4 regions of the Limnohabitans sp. Hippo4 genome follow, and region 1 is predicted to be linked to each of the others. Evidence: predicted binding sites of a transcription regulator. Region 1 holds the regulator's gene; each other region holds the start of a gene.
What was found. The regulator sigma-54, encoded in region 1, starts transcription at its own class of promoters, with help from an activator protein. The targets are predictions, from matches to a motif close to TGGCANGNAANCTGCTTT.

Region 1 (3,744 bases):
GATACCCTCACACTGACCTCGCGCGCCGAACTGCGCTTGCTGCGTGGCACGGTGGTGGCTGATCGTATTCAAGGGCAACAAATTTTGGTCAACAACACCACTGAGGTGTTCACAGTTGATGGCAAGCCCAACACAGGCAGCGGCAATCAACGCGTCAAAGCCACCATCACCCCTCGACCCAAAACAAGCGATGTCTCCGCCACGCCAACAGGGCCGGCCTTGAAACCCAGCCCTCGCATTGGCAACGACAAACCATGAGTCAAGAACACGCCATCAGCAGCTTAGAAGCGCGGCACTTGCAAAAGTCCTACGGCAGCCGCCAAGTGGTGTTTGACGTTTCTGTCAAAGTTCAAAAAGGTGAAGTGGTCGGCTTGCTTGGCCCCAACGGTGCCGGCAAAACCACGTCCTTCTACATGATTGTGGGTTTGGTACGCACCGATGGTGGACAAATTCTGATCGATGGTGATGACGTCACACGCATGCCCATCCATCGCCGCTCGCGCATGGGCCTGTCGTACTTGCCGCAAGAGGCTTCCATTTTCAGAAAACTCACGGTGGCCGAAAACGTGCGTGCAGTGCTCGAGTTGCAGCATGACGCCGAGGGCAAGCCGCTCAGCGAATCCGCCATCCAAGACCGACTTCAAGCGCTCCTGAAAGACTTGCGCGTTGATCATCTGCACGACTCACCGTCCTTGGCTTTGTCGGGTGGCGAACGCCGACGCGTTGAAATTGCGCGCGCACTGGCCACCGACCCTCGGTTCATTTTGCTCGACGAACCTTTTGCGGGCATCGACCCCATTGCGGTGATTGAGATTCAACGCATCATTGCGTTTTTGAAAGAGCGCGGCATTGGCGTGCTCATCACCGATCACAACGTGCGTGAAACCTTGGGCATTTGCGATCACGCCTACATCATCAGCGAAGGTCGCGTGCTGGCCCAAGGCACACCCAAAGACATTGTGGACAACGCCGATGTGCGCCGCGTCTACTTGGGCGAACACTTCCGAATGTGATGGCTGAACTCCTATGAAGCAAAGCCTTTCCCTTCGGATGTCCCAACACTTGGCGCTGACGCCACAGTTGCAACAATCCATTCGGCTGCTTCAACTCTCGACCTTAGAGCTCAGCCAAGAAGTCGAGCAAATGCTCGACGAAAACCCCTTCCTTGAGCGCAGCACCGACGAAGCACCGCAAGAAGATTTTGGCTTGCCAGAATCCGATGCGCGCGTCAGCTTGGGCGATCGTGTGTCAGAAGCCGCCAGCGATGCCGGCGCTGATTCACGCGATGCCGCCAGCGAATCCACAGCGTCTGTTTCTAACGACGAAGCCGTTACCGATGTGGCCGACAGCTGGGATGGCGACGGCAGCGTCGAGATTGCACCCGACGACAGCGAATGGGGCACCGACGCCGGCGCGCGCAAGAACAACACCAACAACGACTCGGATGGCGCAGACGCCATTGAGTTGGCACGCGGCCTAGGCTCACTCACCGAGTATTTGCATCGACAGGCTTTGTCGATGCGCTTGTCAGAAATTGACCGCGCAGCGCTGCGCTTTCTCATCGAGTCTTTGAACGACGACGGTTATCTGGAAGACAGCCTCGAATCTTTGGCGCAAGGCCTGGCCGGCACCGACGACATTGAGCAATTGGAAGAGTTGGTGCATCGCTTCACGGTGGCTTTGAGCTTGCTGCAATCACTCGAACCGGTGGGCATTGGCGCACGCGATTTGGGCGAGTGCTTGCGCATTCAACTCAAAGCCATCTTGAAAGATGAGCCCGACCACGAAGTGGCTGCCGTAGGCCTCAAAATTTGCGCGCTGCCTTTGGAGCTGCTGGCCAAACGCGATTTCAAACGCTTGGCGGTTCAATGCGGTGAAGACGAAGGCATCGTCAAACAAGCGCTGGCATTCATCACACGCTTAGAGCCCAAACCCGGTCGTCCTTTTGCCAATGCCGAGCAACATGTCATCGTGCCCGATGTGTTGGTCATTGGTACGCGCAAAGGCGGCGAGCCGCACTTCAGAGTTCAGCTCAACCCCGATGTGATGCCCAAACTGCGGGTGCACGACATTTACGCCAACGCCTTGCGCGGCGGCAAAGGCGAAGCCCATTTGGGTTTGCAACAACGCCTGCAAGAAGCGCGCTGGTTCATCAAAAACATTCAACAGCGCTTTGACACCATTTTGCGTGTGTCGACGGCCATTGTGGAGCGTCAGCGCAATTTCTTCATCCATGGTGAATTGGCCATGCGCCCCTTGGTGCTGCGAGAAATTGCCGATGAACTGGGCTTGCACGAGTCCACCATCAGCCGCGTCACCACGGCCAAGTACATGACCACGCCCATGGGCACCTTCGAGTTGAAGTATTTCTTTGGCTCGGGCCTAGGTACCGACAGTGGCAGCGCGGCTTCCAGTACAGCCGTGCGTGCGCTCATCAAACAATTGGTGGCCGCCGAAAATCCCAACAAGCCGCTCTCAGACAACCAACTGTCTGAAATGCTCAAAGAACAAGGCATCGATTGCGCACGTCGCACCGTTGCCAAATACCGCGAGGCGCTCAAAATTGCGCCCGCCAACTTGCGTAAAACTCTGTGAACTCGCTTCAACTTTTCATGCCTTGCGCCGCCGGCGTTGAAGGCTTATTGGCCGACGAGGTCCATCAACTCACGGGCCTCACCGGTAACGACCTGCTGACCGGCCGCGGCGGTGTGATGGCCAACGCGTCATGGCGTGATGCCTTGCGTCTGAATTTGCACAGCCGCCTCACCCAACGCGTGCTCATTCAACTGTCGCAAACTTTTTATCGCAGTGAAAAAGATTTGTACGATGCAGCCAGTGCGGTGGCTTGGGAAATTTGGTTCACCACCAAGCAGACTTTCAAGATTGAAATCACGGCGCAGCACAGCCCACTCACCAGCCTGAACTTTGCGGCGCTCAAAATCAAAGATGCCGTGGCCGATCGTTTTCGCGCCAAGCGCGGCGAGCGTCCCGACGTCAACACGCAGTGGCCCGACGTGCGCATTTACGTGCACCTCACCACCGACAGTTGCACGCTGTACATGGACACGTCAGGTGAGCCTTTGTTCAAACGTGGTTGGCGCGAAGACAAGGGCGATGCCCCACTCAAAGAAACCTTGGCTGCCGCCATGTTGGCCGCCAGCGGTTGGGATGCGCAGACGCCTTTGTACGATCCTTGCTGCGGCAGTGGCACCATTGCCATTGAAGCCGCGCAAATTGCCTGCGGTATTGCGCCCGGCATCATGCGTCGCTTTGCCTTTGAAAAATTGCTGCCGTTTCAACCGCACGTTTGGCAAGCCCTGCAAGACGATGCGCGCGCGCAAGAGCACGCGCCCACCGCCGAAATTCACGCCTCCGATGTGGCGTTCCGAATGGTGGACTTCACACAGCGCAATGCCGAGCGCGCAGGCGTTGGCCAAGTGGTCCAAACCCGCGGTGGCGACGCATTGCAGCGCATGCCGCCTTGTGAAACACCCGGCATCATGTTGCTCAACCCACCTTATGGCGAGCGCATTGCCGCAGCCGGTGTGGCGGGCGTCTCCAGCCGCGACCGATACCGGGAACCCGGCGCACCCACTCGCGCACGAGACAACGTGGACTTAAGCCGCGCCCGTGAAATTGCCGAAGGCGATGACGGCGGCGAGTTCTTTGCGCAATTGGCCTCGCACTGGAAAAAGAATTACAACGGTTGGACAGCATGGATGCTGACACCCGATTTGAAATTGC
Region 2 (3,744 bases), on a different contig from region 1:
AGCAAACCATCTGCACGCACCGCATAGGTTTGCGCATCCACTTCCATTTTGGGGGCGTAGTCGTTGTGAATCATGTGACGCTTGCCCACACCGCGAATGCCTTTGACGGCAGACAAGGTTTTTTGCAAACCATACTTTTGACCAATGCCAGCTGCAAGACCGGCCTGCGAAACGAAAGTGAGTGACCCGCGCGCCAACGCACCCCCATAGCTGCCAAACATGGGGCGGTAGTGCACAGGCTGAGGCGTTGGGATGGAGGCATTGGGGTCACCCATGGCCGCCATGGCAATGAAGCCGCCTTTCAGAATGAGCGCAGGCTTGACGCCAAAGAATGCAGGTTTCCAGACCACCAAATCGGCCCACTTGCCTACTTCAATGCTGCCCACTTCGTGGCTGATGCCGTGCGCGATGGCGGGGTTGATGCAAAGCTTGGAGATGTAGCGCTTGACGCGCGCGTTGTCGTTGCGATCCGTGTCGCCCGGCAACTTGCCGCGCTGCATTTTCATTTTGTGAGCCGTTTGCCAGCAACGCAAAATCACCTCGCCCACACGGCCCATGGCCTGGCTGTCGGAGCTGAACATGCTGATGGCACCCAAGTCATGCAAGATGTCTTCGGCAGCAATGGTTTCTTTGCGAATGCGACTTTCGGCAAATGCCAAGTCCTCGGCAATGGACGGGTCCAAGTGATGGCAAACCATCAGCATGTCCACGTGTTCATCGAGGGTGTTGATGGTGTAGGGTCGCGTTGGGTTGGTAGAGGAAGGCAGCACATTGGCTTCGCCCACCACTTTCAAAATGTCGGGGGCATGACCGCCGCCTGCACCTTCAGTGTGGAAGGTGTGAATGGTGCGCCCTTTAAAGGCTGCCACGGTGTCTTCCACAAAACCAGATTCGTTCAGGGTGTCTGTGTGAATGGCAACCTGTGTGTCGGTTTCTTCGGCCACGTTCAAACAGTTGTCGATGGCGGCAGGTGTGGTGCCCCAGTCTTCGTGAAGTTTCAGGCCAATGGCGCCTGCATTGATTTGTTCATGCAGTGAGCCGGGCAATGCAGCATTGCCTTTGCCGAGAAATCCCAAGTTCATGGGAAAGGCATCAGCCGCTTGCATCATGCGCTCGATGTTCCATGCGCCGGGTGTGCAGGTCGTGGCAAAGGTGCCAGTGGCTGGGCCCGTGCCGCCACCGATCATGGTGGTGACGCCGCTGGCCAAAGCTTCTTCAATTTGCTGAGGGGCAATGAAGTGGATGTGCGTATCGATACCGCCAGCGGTGATGATGTTGCCTTCGCAGCTGATGACCTCGGTGCCGGGGCCAATGATGATGTCAATGCCGGGTTGCGTATCAGGGTTGCCTGCTTTGCCAATGGCTACAATGCGGCCGCCTTTGAGGCCAATGTCGGCCTTCACAATGCCCCAGTGATCGATGATCAAGGCATTGGTCATGACGGTGTCGACCGCGCCGCCCGCTTGCGGGCCTGTGCCCGTGCCATCGCGTGTTCGTTGTGATTGCGACATGCCGTCGCGGATGGTTTTGCCGCCGCCAAATTTGGCTTCTTCACCGTAACCGCCCGCCAACAAGGTGAAGTCTTTTTCAACTTCGATCAACAAGTCTGTGTCGGCCAAGCGAACTCGGTCACCCACGGTGGGGCCAAACATTTCTGCGTAAGCGCGTTTGCCAATGGTCGCCATGATCAATTTCCTTTTGCGGCAGGCAATGCGCCGTTTACCAATGCTCTAAAGCCATAGACCTCGCGATGTCCGCTGTAGTCCACCAATTCAACGGTGCGTTGCTGGCCGGGTTCAAACCGGACCGCTGTACCTGCTGCAATGTTCAAGCGCATGCCTTGGGCGGCCGTGCGATCGAAGACCAAGGCACCGTTGGTTTCAGCAAAGTGGTAGTGCGATCCCACTTGAATGGGGCGATCGCCACCGTTTTGCACCACCAGCGTGAGGGTTCTGCGGCCTGGATTGAGGGTGTGCACACCGTCGTCTGTGATCAGTTCACCGGGAATCATGGTGTCGTCCTTAAACAATGGGTTGATGCACGGTCACCAGTTTGGTGCCGTCGGGGAAGGTGGCTTCCACCTGGATGTCGGGGATCATCTCGGCAATGCCGTCCATCACGTCTGCGCGGGTGAGCAGGGTGCGGCCCTCACTCATCAACTGCGCCACAGTTTTGCCATCGCGGGCGCCTTCCATGACGGCGGCGCTGATGTAGGCCACAGCTTCGGGGTAGTTGAGCTTGAGGCCCCGGGCTTTTCGCCTTTCAGCCAGAAGGCCGGCCGTGAATATCAGGAGTTTGTCTTTTTCGCGGGGTGTGAGTTCCATGGTGCACTCTTTAGAAAATCAGATTCAAGCTTAACTCAAGCAACTAGCATGCCCCAAGAAATTCTGAATCCAAGTCTTGCACCGCAACTGTGCGCGAAGTTTTTTGGTGCAATTTGGTTTGCGATGCACAAAATTGGTTCATTCAGGCCGATGTCGCGTGCATGTCGCTGCATGACCTCTAGGCATTAAGTTTAAGAAATTTCACATGATTCATTTTTGTTCCCTCTGAAACCAAGGGAAAACCAATGGGTTGGCACAGCCCTTGCAGAAGGTGACACAGCGTTGCAGTTCTTCGCTTGTTTACCAACCTTCTTTTTCTGATTGGAGTGCTCTTATGTTGAATCGTCGTGGCAATCTCAAAGCCTTGGCCCTGGCTTCTGCGCTTGTGGCAGGTGGCTTGTCTTTCTCAGTACAAGCTCAAACCTCTAACACCATCAAAGTGGGCATCTTGCACAGCTTGTCTGGCACCATGGCCATTTCTGAAACCGTGTTGAAAGACACCGTGTTGATGGCCATCGATGAAATCAACGCCAAAGGCGGTGTGTTGGGTAAGAAATTGGAACCCGTGGTGGTTGACCCTGCTTCTAACTGGCCTTTGTTTGCAGAAAAAACAAAGCAGCTCTTGGGTCAAGACAAAGTGTCTGTCATCTTCGGTTGCTGGACTTCTGTGTCACGTAAATCTGTGTTGCCCGTGGTTGAAGAAATGAACGGCTTGCTGTTTTACCCCGTGCAGTACGAAGGTGAAGAGTTGTCAAAGAATGTGTTCTATACAGGCGCTGCACCTAACCAGCAAGCCATTCCAGCTGTTGACTATTTGATGAGCAAAGACGGCGGCGCTGCCAAGCGTTGGGTCTTGCTTGGCACTGACTATGTGTACCCCCGTACCACCAACAAAATTTTGCGCGCTTACTTGAAGAGCAAAGGCGTGAAAGAGTCTGACATCGACGAAAAATACACGCCCTTCGGTCACTCTGACTACCAAACCATCGTGGCTGATATCAAGAAATTCTCAGCTGGCGGTAAAACAGCCGTGGTGTCCACCATCAACGGTGACTCCAACGTGCCTTTCTACAAAGAATTGGGCAATGCAGGCTTGAAGGCCAAAGACGTGCCTGTGGTTGCATTCTCTGTGGGTGAAGAAGAACTGCGTGGTGTGGACACCAAGCCTTTGGTCGGTCACTTGGCTGCATGGAACTATTTCATGAGCATCAAGAACCCCGCCAACGACGAGTTCACCAAAAAGTGGGCTGCTTACGCCAAGGCTAAAAACATCGCTGGTCACAAAGACAAGCCTTTGACCAATGACCCGATGGAAGCCACCTACATTGGTATCAACATGTGGAAGCAAGCTGTTGAGAAGGCCAAGTCAACTGAAACAGACAAAGTGATTGCTGCCATGGCAGGTCAAACTTTCACAGCG
Region 3 (3,744 bases), on a different contig from region 1:
GGTCTACCAAGGTTTGCAAGCGGTCGGCCTCTCGGATGATGACTTGCGTGTACTCCGTCAGTTCTTTGGATTCCATTTCCATTTCAAGCAACTGCGCGGCACCTCGAATGCCTCCCAAGGGGTTCTTGATTTCATGCGCCAAATTGCGGATCAACTCTTTGTTGGCTTGGGCTTGGTCTATCAGGCGTTCTTCTCGGTCTTGACGGGTTTGTTGCTGAATGGGCAGCAATTCAATGATGACCTCATCCACATTGTCCGACTGCGCCACAATCACGTGAACAGGCAAGGCCTCTTCGGGATTGATGCGCAACAACTCGGAGTCATATCGCAAGGCTGCAAATTCATTTGCCTTGGCGCCATTCAAGGCATGCTTCAATGGCTGTGGGTCGGCAAAAAACTGAAGGAACGAGTCACCTTCCAAGCTTCTGCGCGATTGGCCCATCACGTCTTCTAATTCAGCATTCACAAAGAGCACAGCGCCATTGCTGTTGAGAACAGCAATGGGCGTGGCCAGCAAATCAAATGCGTGGAATCGGCTTTGTGGTAGTGATTTGGATGGCAGGGTCATGAGAGGTTCACTTCGATGTTGCAGCACTCAAAGGGCTTGCCATTTGCAAGCCGTAACGACTGAGCTCTCGCTGCAAAGCTTGGAGATCTCGCTCCATGCGCTGGACTTGCGCTTTCAATGCCATGGCACGCTGCGGGTCATTTGTCTGATGCATTGTTTCGCCAGCCAGCGGCGTCGACTTGCCACGGTTGTACTGCTGCACCAATTCGGCGTACTGAGCACTTAACTTTCGCCACTCATCCTCCAAGATGGTGCGGGCTTGCGCCTTGCGTTCAAGCGAATCAGCAGCGGGGCCCGTTTGAACCACAGAAGCATCCATGACCGCAGTACCCGTTCCTTTGTGAGAACTTGTTTGCACACGCGTGCCTTCAATTTGCGTCGGCTGCGATATGTTCAAGGGTTGACACAGTTTGGGATCAGTGGGTTGGTTGGTGATTTCTTGACCACATTTGTAAACCACTTGATTGGCTGTGGCACTGAATGCCAGTGACACCAGAACAAACGTGCCAAGACACATCCTCACGCTTGTGCTTTGCATTGCTGGACAGATGTATTTGTTCATTCGGTTTGTATCAGCCAAGAAAAAAGGACGGCCTGAGCCGTCCTTTTGAGGGTCGGGCTCAGGTGCCCAAACTCGCTGTGAATTACAGTGAGTAGTACATCTCGTATTCGATGGGGTGCACAGCTTGACGGAAGCGTGTGACTTCACCCATTTTCAATTCAATGTAAGCGTCGAGCATGGAGTCTGTGAACACGCCACCTTTTGTCAAGAAGGCACGGTCTTTGTCCAAATACTCGAGGGCTTGGTCCAAGCTGTGGCAAACGGTTGGCACCAATGCATCTTCTTCTGGAGGCAAATGGTACAAATCTTTGGTAGCAGCTTCGCCTGGGTGGATCTTGTTTTCCACGCCGTCCAAACCAGCCATCATCAATGCAGCAAAGCAGAGGTAAGGGTTGGCCATTGGATCTGGGAAGCGCGCTTCAATGCGGCGACCTTTGTCAGATGCAACGTGAGGAATACGGATGGAAGCAGAACGGTTGCGGCTAGAGTAAGCCAACTTCACAGGGGCTTCGAAACCAGGCACCAAACGCTTGTAGCTGTTTGTTGTTGGGTTTGTGATGGCGTTCAATGCACGTGCGTGCTTGATGATGCCGCCGATGTAGTACAGCGCGTAGTCTGACAAACCTGCGTAGCCGTTGCCAGCGAACAAGTTTTTGCCGTCTTTCCAGATGGACTGGTGAACGTGCATGCCGGAACCGTTGTCACCGACCAAAGGCTTGGGCATGAAAGTGGCAGTTTTGCCGTAGGCATTGGCCACGTTCCAAACCACATACTTCAATGTTTGAGTCCAGTCAGCGCGCTCAACCAAAGTGCTGAAGCGTGTACCGATTTCGTTTTGACCTGCGCCAGCCACTTCGTGGTGGAACACTTCAACAGGAATGCCCATGGATTCGAGAATCATGACCATCTCTGCACGGATGTCTTGTGTGCTGTCAACGGGAGGCACTGGGAAGTAGCCACCTTTGACGGTTGGACGGTGGCCGCGGTTGCCGCCTTCCATTTTCTTGCCTGTATTCCAAGGGGCTTCGTAGTCGTCGATCTTGAAGAACGTACCAGACATGTCGCTGCCGAAACGGACGTCGTCGAACAAGAAGAATTCTGGCTCGGGTCCGAAGTAAGCCGTGTCACCCAAACCGGAAGCCTTCAAGTAGGCTTCAGCGCGCTTGGCGATAGAACGTGGGTCGCGGTCGTAGGCTTTGCCATCACCGGGTTCCAACACGTCGCAACCCAAGATCAAAGTTGTTTCTTCGAAAAAGGGATCGATGTTGGCTGTGATGGGATCGGGCATCAACAACATGTCGGAGGCTTCGATGCCTTTCCAACCGGCGATAGAAGAACCGTCGAACGCGTGGCCGTCAGTGAACTTGCTTTCGTCAAAGTGAGAAATTGGCACGGAAACGTGCTGTTCTTTGCCACGGGTATCGGTGAAGCGGAAGTCAACAAACTTGACTTCGTTGTCCTTCACCATCTTCATTACGTCTGCGACGGTCTTTGCCATCAGAATCTCCTAAGGATGGATGTTGATAATTGGTTCTTCGGGCTTGCAGTTTTTATGCCAACAAAGGCAAGACGCCACAAATTCCCAAGAGCGCTATTGTGCCCCGAGGACAGGGTTATGACGAAGCCGCTTGCATGATTTTTTAGTGCGCACGCATGCACCATCCAAAAGCAATCAGGCACCATTATAGTGCAATTCTACTTAACGCACCATTTCGGGGCCAAACTCAACTTTGAAGGGTTGAAGGCCCGTTTTCAAGGCTGCAAAAGCCTCAGCAGAAAGACTCTCCTCGCCTTTGACGCCCAGTTCAATGTGTTTTCCCCATTGAGGATGGTCCACGCTTGGCAGACTGAAGACTTTGACACCTGGAAATTGCAACTCAATGGCTTCCATCAAGGGGGTTAGGGTTGCCTCCATGGCACCAAACACAATGACGGAACGCTCAGCACGTTTCGGGGCCGCTCCCCAGCTATGGCAATAAACGTCCAGTTTGTCTTGCATCATGGGCCAGGCCATGACGGGGAAGCCCGGCACAAAATGAACCATGCCCTGCCCTGCACCCTGACAAGTGAAACCCGGAATTTTGTTGTACGGGTTGTGAATGATCTGCGCGCCTTGCGGGAACATGCCCATGTTCAAGCGATGCTGATTGTCAGCGCGGTCAGGCTCATAGGGCAAACCTTGCTCTAGGGCCACATCGCGCACGCGCTCCAATATCAGCGCCTTGGCCTCAGCTTGCAATGCCAGTGGCACGCCCAAAGCTTTGGCAGCACATTGCCGGGTGTGGTCGTCGGGTGTTGCGCCAATGCCCCCGCATGAAAACACCACATCACCCGATGCAAAGGCTCGCGCCAAAACGGGTGTGATGCGCTCTGGCGAATCACCCACGTACTCTGCCCATGACAACTGCAAACCACGCTCGGTGAGCAACTCGATGAACTTGGGAAGGTGCTTGTCGGCACGTTTGCCTGACAAAATTTCATCGCCAATGATGATCAGGCCAATGGCAGGTGCAGGCTGCGAGGCCTGCACTGGCGTGTGATTCAAGGAGGTCATGCGAGCCTTGTGGTGTTCAATGAAAGCGAATGCATTCAAGCATTCAATATTTTGGATTCG
Region 4 (3,744 bases), on a different contig from region 1:
GTCGCCTTGATATCGCAAGTAACTTTCAATTTGAAATTCAACTTCCTGAGTTGAGTAACGATAGCCCGTTGCATTGTGTGTAACCGCATCACGCAGTTCGCGGCCAAATTTTTCATTCATGACGTCATCACTGAGGTAGGTGATGTGCCCAATCATGCGTGCGATGCGCAAGCCGCGCTGGGGCACCACGCCATGCTTGTAAAAATGGCCCCCATGAAAATCAGGATCGGTGACGATGGCGCGACGCGCCACTTCGTTGAAGGCGATGTTCTCCGCCGTGAGGTTGGGTGCGCTGGCTACCACCACCGCATGCGCCACGCGGTCTGGGTAGCGCAAAGTCCAAGACAAGGCTTGCATGCCGCCCAAGCTGCCGCCCATGACAGCGGCCAGGGTTTGAATGCCCAAGGCATCTAGCAAGCGCGCTTGTGCATCGACCCAGTCTTCAACGGTGACCACTGGAAAATCAGCGCCATAGATTTCACCCGTGTCAGGGTTGGCATGCATGGGTCCAGTGGAGCCAAAGCAAGAGCCCAAGTTGTTGACGCCAATGACGAAGAAGCGGTTGGTGTCGACGGCTTTGCCTGGACCAATCATGTTGTCCCACCAGCCCTCGCTTTTGTCTTGACCTTCATAAACACCCGCCACATGGTGCGATGCATTCAATGCATGGCAAATCAGCACGGCGTTGGACTTGTCGGCATTCAAGGTGCCGTAGGTTTCATAGGCCAGGTGATAGGCGCGAATGGCGGCGCCACTTTGCAAGGCAAGCGGTGCTTCAAAAAACATCGACTGTGGCGTAGCGATCAAAGGCATGAATCCATCAAGCTGAAATGAGCCCAAATTGAACCCGAAAAAAAACCGGTTCAGCTTCAAAAGCAAAACCGGTAGACCAGGTTCTCTCTTTAGCTGAATTTACAAACCCAGAGGTTTGCGCGCCCGCAAGCTGGAGCAAATCGGCGCAGGCACAGTATAAAGGCTCTGCAATTAAAAAGTCACTCAAGTCGTCGCAGCTGTCAAGGGTTTGTCTTCAAGGGGTGCCTTGGGTGCTTCATCTTGAGGGCCGCCCCACAAAGCCAAGAGTCCCAAAATGGCAAAAATGACGGCAGAAATTCGGTGCACCCAGGTCAGTGAAATTTTGCGCGTGATGGCGTCGCCCAGCCAAACGACAGGGGCGTTGGCCAGCATCATGCCCAAGGTGGTACCAGCCACCACCCAAAACCAGCTTTGAAATTGTGCGGCCAACATCACCGTGGCAATTTGCGTCTTATCCCCCATTTCGGCCAAGAAGAAGGCGACCACGGTGGTGGCAAAGATGCCCCAGCGTGGGTTGGCTTGCTCGTCTTCATCGTCCAATTTGTCGGGGATCAAAATCCAAACCGCCATGCCGAGGAAAGAGCCGCCCAAGACCCATCGCAAAGCTTCGGGGCCGAGTTGGGTAGTGACCCAGCTGCCCACTGCACCTGCCAAGCCGTGATTGACCAGCGTGGCCACCAAGATGCCCCAAACGATGGGCCAAGGTTTGCGAAAACGTGCGGCCAACACCAAAGACAGCAGCTGGGTTTTGTCTCCCATTTCGGCGAGAGCCACAATACCTGTTGAGACGAGAAATGCTTCCATGCCCCCGATCATAGTCGGGCATGACTTGTAAATTTGGCGTGTTTTTTGCTTGCTTTTGGTGCGCAACGCCCAATGATGGATTTTGCGCACCAAATTAATTCAAAAATAAGCAGAGATAGACATGGAAGCACTAAAACAGGGCGCGGATGCGCTCTTTATTTTGTTGGGCGGCATCATGGTTTTGGCCATGCACGCGGGTTTCGCCTTCTTGGAGTTGGGTACGGTTCGCAAGAAAAACCAAGTCAATGCCTTGGTCAAAATCTTGGTGGACTTTTCCGTGTCCACTGTGGTTTATTTTGTGGTGGGCTACACCGTGGCCTATGGCACAGGATTTTTTGTCGGCGCCGAAACCTTGGCTGCCAAAAATGGTTACGACCTGGTGAAGTTTTTCTTTTTACTCACCTTTGCCGCGGCCATTCCAGCTATCGTTTCTGGCGGTATTGCCGAACGCGCCAAGTTTTGGCCTCAGCTGATCGCCACCGCGTGTATTGTGGGCTTTGTGTACCCCTTCTTTGAGGGCATTGCTTGGAACCAGCACTTTGGCGTGCAGGCTTGGATCAAAGCCACCACTGGCGAAGAGTTCCACGATTTTGCAGGTTCGGTGGTGGTCCACGCCATGGGTGGCTGGATCGCATTGCCAGCCGTCATTTTGTTGGGCGCACGTTACAACCGTTATCGCAAAGATGGCGCTGTGTCCGCACACCCACCCTCCAACATTCCCTTTTTGGCCTTAGGCGCATGGATTTTGATTGTGGGTTGGTTCGGCTTTAACGTAATGAGCGCCCAAACGCTCGACAAGATTTCTGGCTTGGTGGCCGTGAACTCTTTGATGGCCATGGTGGGCGGCACCTTGACCGCTTTGCTCTTGGGCAAGAACGACCCCGGCTTTGTGCACAACGGCCCTTTGGCGGGTTTGGTGGCCGTGTGCGCAGGTTCTGATTTGATGCATCCCTTTGGCGCCTTGGCTGTGGGTGCCGTTGCAGGCGCTTTGTTTGTGGTGATGTTTACCTTGACCCAAAACAAGTGGCAGATCGATGACGTGTTGGGTGTTTGGCCACTGCACGGTTTGTGTGGTGCCTGGGGCGGTGTTGCAGCTGGCATCTTTGGCTTGCAATCCTTCGGTGGCTTGGGTGGTGTGTCTTTCACAGCCCAACTCATTGGCACCTTCATGGGCATTGCATGGGCCTTGTTGGGCGGCATCGTGGTCTACGGCGCGTTGAAGTTGACCGTGGGTTTGAAGATGAGCCCCGAAGAAGAATACGAAGGCGCGGATCTGACAGTTCACAAAATCAGCGCAACGCCAGACCGCGAAGTCAGTTGGTAAAGAGACAAATACACGTCGAATATCAAGTATTTAAAGGGCTTTCAAAGAATTAACTTGCCAAACCCTTTGTTTTATGGCCCATAATGGCTTAACACACGTTCCAAGAGCGTGTGTTTAGTTCGCGGTGTACAGGTGTCAGTTTCGCTTCCTTCCAGAGTTTTTTAGGTTTGTTGATGCGTTTTTGGGGCTCCATCGCTTTTGTTTCTGTGTTTAGAGGAGTCCCTTTCAATGGGCAAAAAACTATACGTCGGCAACCTGCCGTACTCGGTTCGTGACGGTGATTTAGAGCAGGCTTTCGGCCAGTTCGGTTCCGTGACCAGCGCTAAAGTCATGATGGAACGCGACACAGGTCGCTCCAAAGGCTTTGGCTTTGTGGAAATGGGCACTGATGAAGAAGCTCAATCTGCCATCAACGGCATGAACGGCCAGCCTTTGGGCGGTCGCAGTGTTGTTGTGAACGAAGCACGTCCCATGGAAGAGCGTCCTCCCCGTTCCGGTGGCGGTGGCTTCGGTGGCGGCGGTCGTCGTGAAGGCGGCGGCGGTTACGGCGGCGGCGGTGGCGGCTACGGCGGTGGTGGTGGTCGTCGCGAAGGCGGTGGCGAGTCCGGTTTCCGCAGCCCTTACGGCTCTGGCCCACGTGGCGGCGGTAACGGTGGTGGCGGTCGTCGCGAAGGCGGCGGCGGTGGCTACGGCGGCGGTTATTAATCGCTTTCCCACCTCACTGGCACTCTAGGGTGTCAGTCAAAAAAGAAGCCCTGCATTGCAGGGCTTTTTTCATGGGGCGCGGTGTTTACGGGGTTGGT

Region 2: the regulator sigma-54 is predicted to act here: its motif matches at 2,361-2,378, upstream of ureA (urease subunit gamma).
Region 3: the regulator sigma-54 is predicted to act here: its motif matches at 2,671-2,688, upstream of glnA (type I glutamate--ammonia ligase).
Region 4: the regulator sigma-54 is predicted to act here: its motif matches at 1,652-1,669, upstream of B9Z46_RS11610 (ammonium transporter).

The regions. Positions count from the first base shown of each region.
Region 1 is NZ_NESE01000003.1:244,253-247,996, forward strand. It holds gene lptA (lipopolysaccharide transport periplasmic protein LptA) at 1-258, shown strand, start outside; gene lptB (LPS export ABC transporter ATP-binding protein) at 255-1,013, shown strand; gene B9Z46_RS10240 (RNA polymerase factor sigma-54) at 1,027-2,595, shown strand; gene B9Z46_RS10245 (class I SAM-dependent RNA methyltransferase) at 2,592-3,744, shown strand, end outside.
Region 2 is NZ_NESE01000001.1:808,143-811,886, reverse strand. It holds gene ureC (urease subunit alpha) at 1-1,685, opposite strand, end outside; gene B9Z46_RS03715 (urease subunit beta) at 1,688-2,011, opposite strand; gene ureA (urease subunit gamma) at 2,022-2,324, opposite strand; gene urtA (urea ABC transporter substrate-binding protein) at 2,662-3,744, shown strand, end outside.
Region 3 is NZ_NESE01000001.1:597,111-600,854, forward strand. It holds gene glnL (nitrogen regulation protein NR(II)) at 1-568, opposite strand, end outside; gene B9Z46_RS02745 (hypothetical protein) at 576-1,061, opposite strand; gene glnA (type I glutamate--ammonia ligase) at 1,213-2,628, opposite strand; gene B9Z46_RS02755 (molybdopterin-binding protein) at 2,830-3,684, opposite strand; gene B9Z46_RS02760 (EI24 domain-containing protein) at 3,720-3,744, opposite strand, start outside.
Region 4 is NZ_NESE01000004.1:130,124-133,867, forward strand. It holds gene B9Z46_RS11600 (homoserine O-acetyltransferase) at 1-813, opposite strand, end outside; gene B9Z46_RS11605 (TMEM165/GDT1 family protein) at 997-1,617, opposite strand; gene B9Z46_RS11610 (ammonium transporter) at 1,739-2,941, shown strand; gene B9Z46_RS11615 (RNA-binding protein) at 3,170-3,646, shown strand; gene B9Z46_RS11620 (SDR family oxidoreductase) at 3,716-3,744, opposite strand, start outside.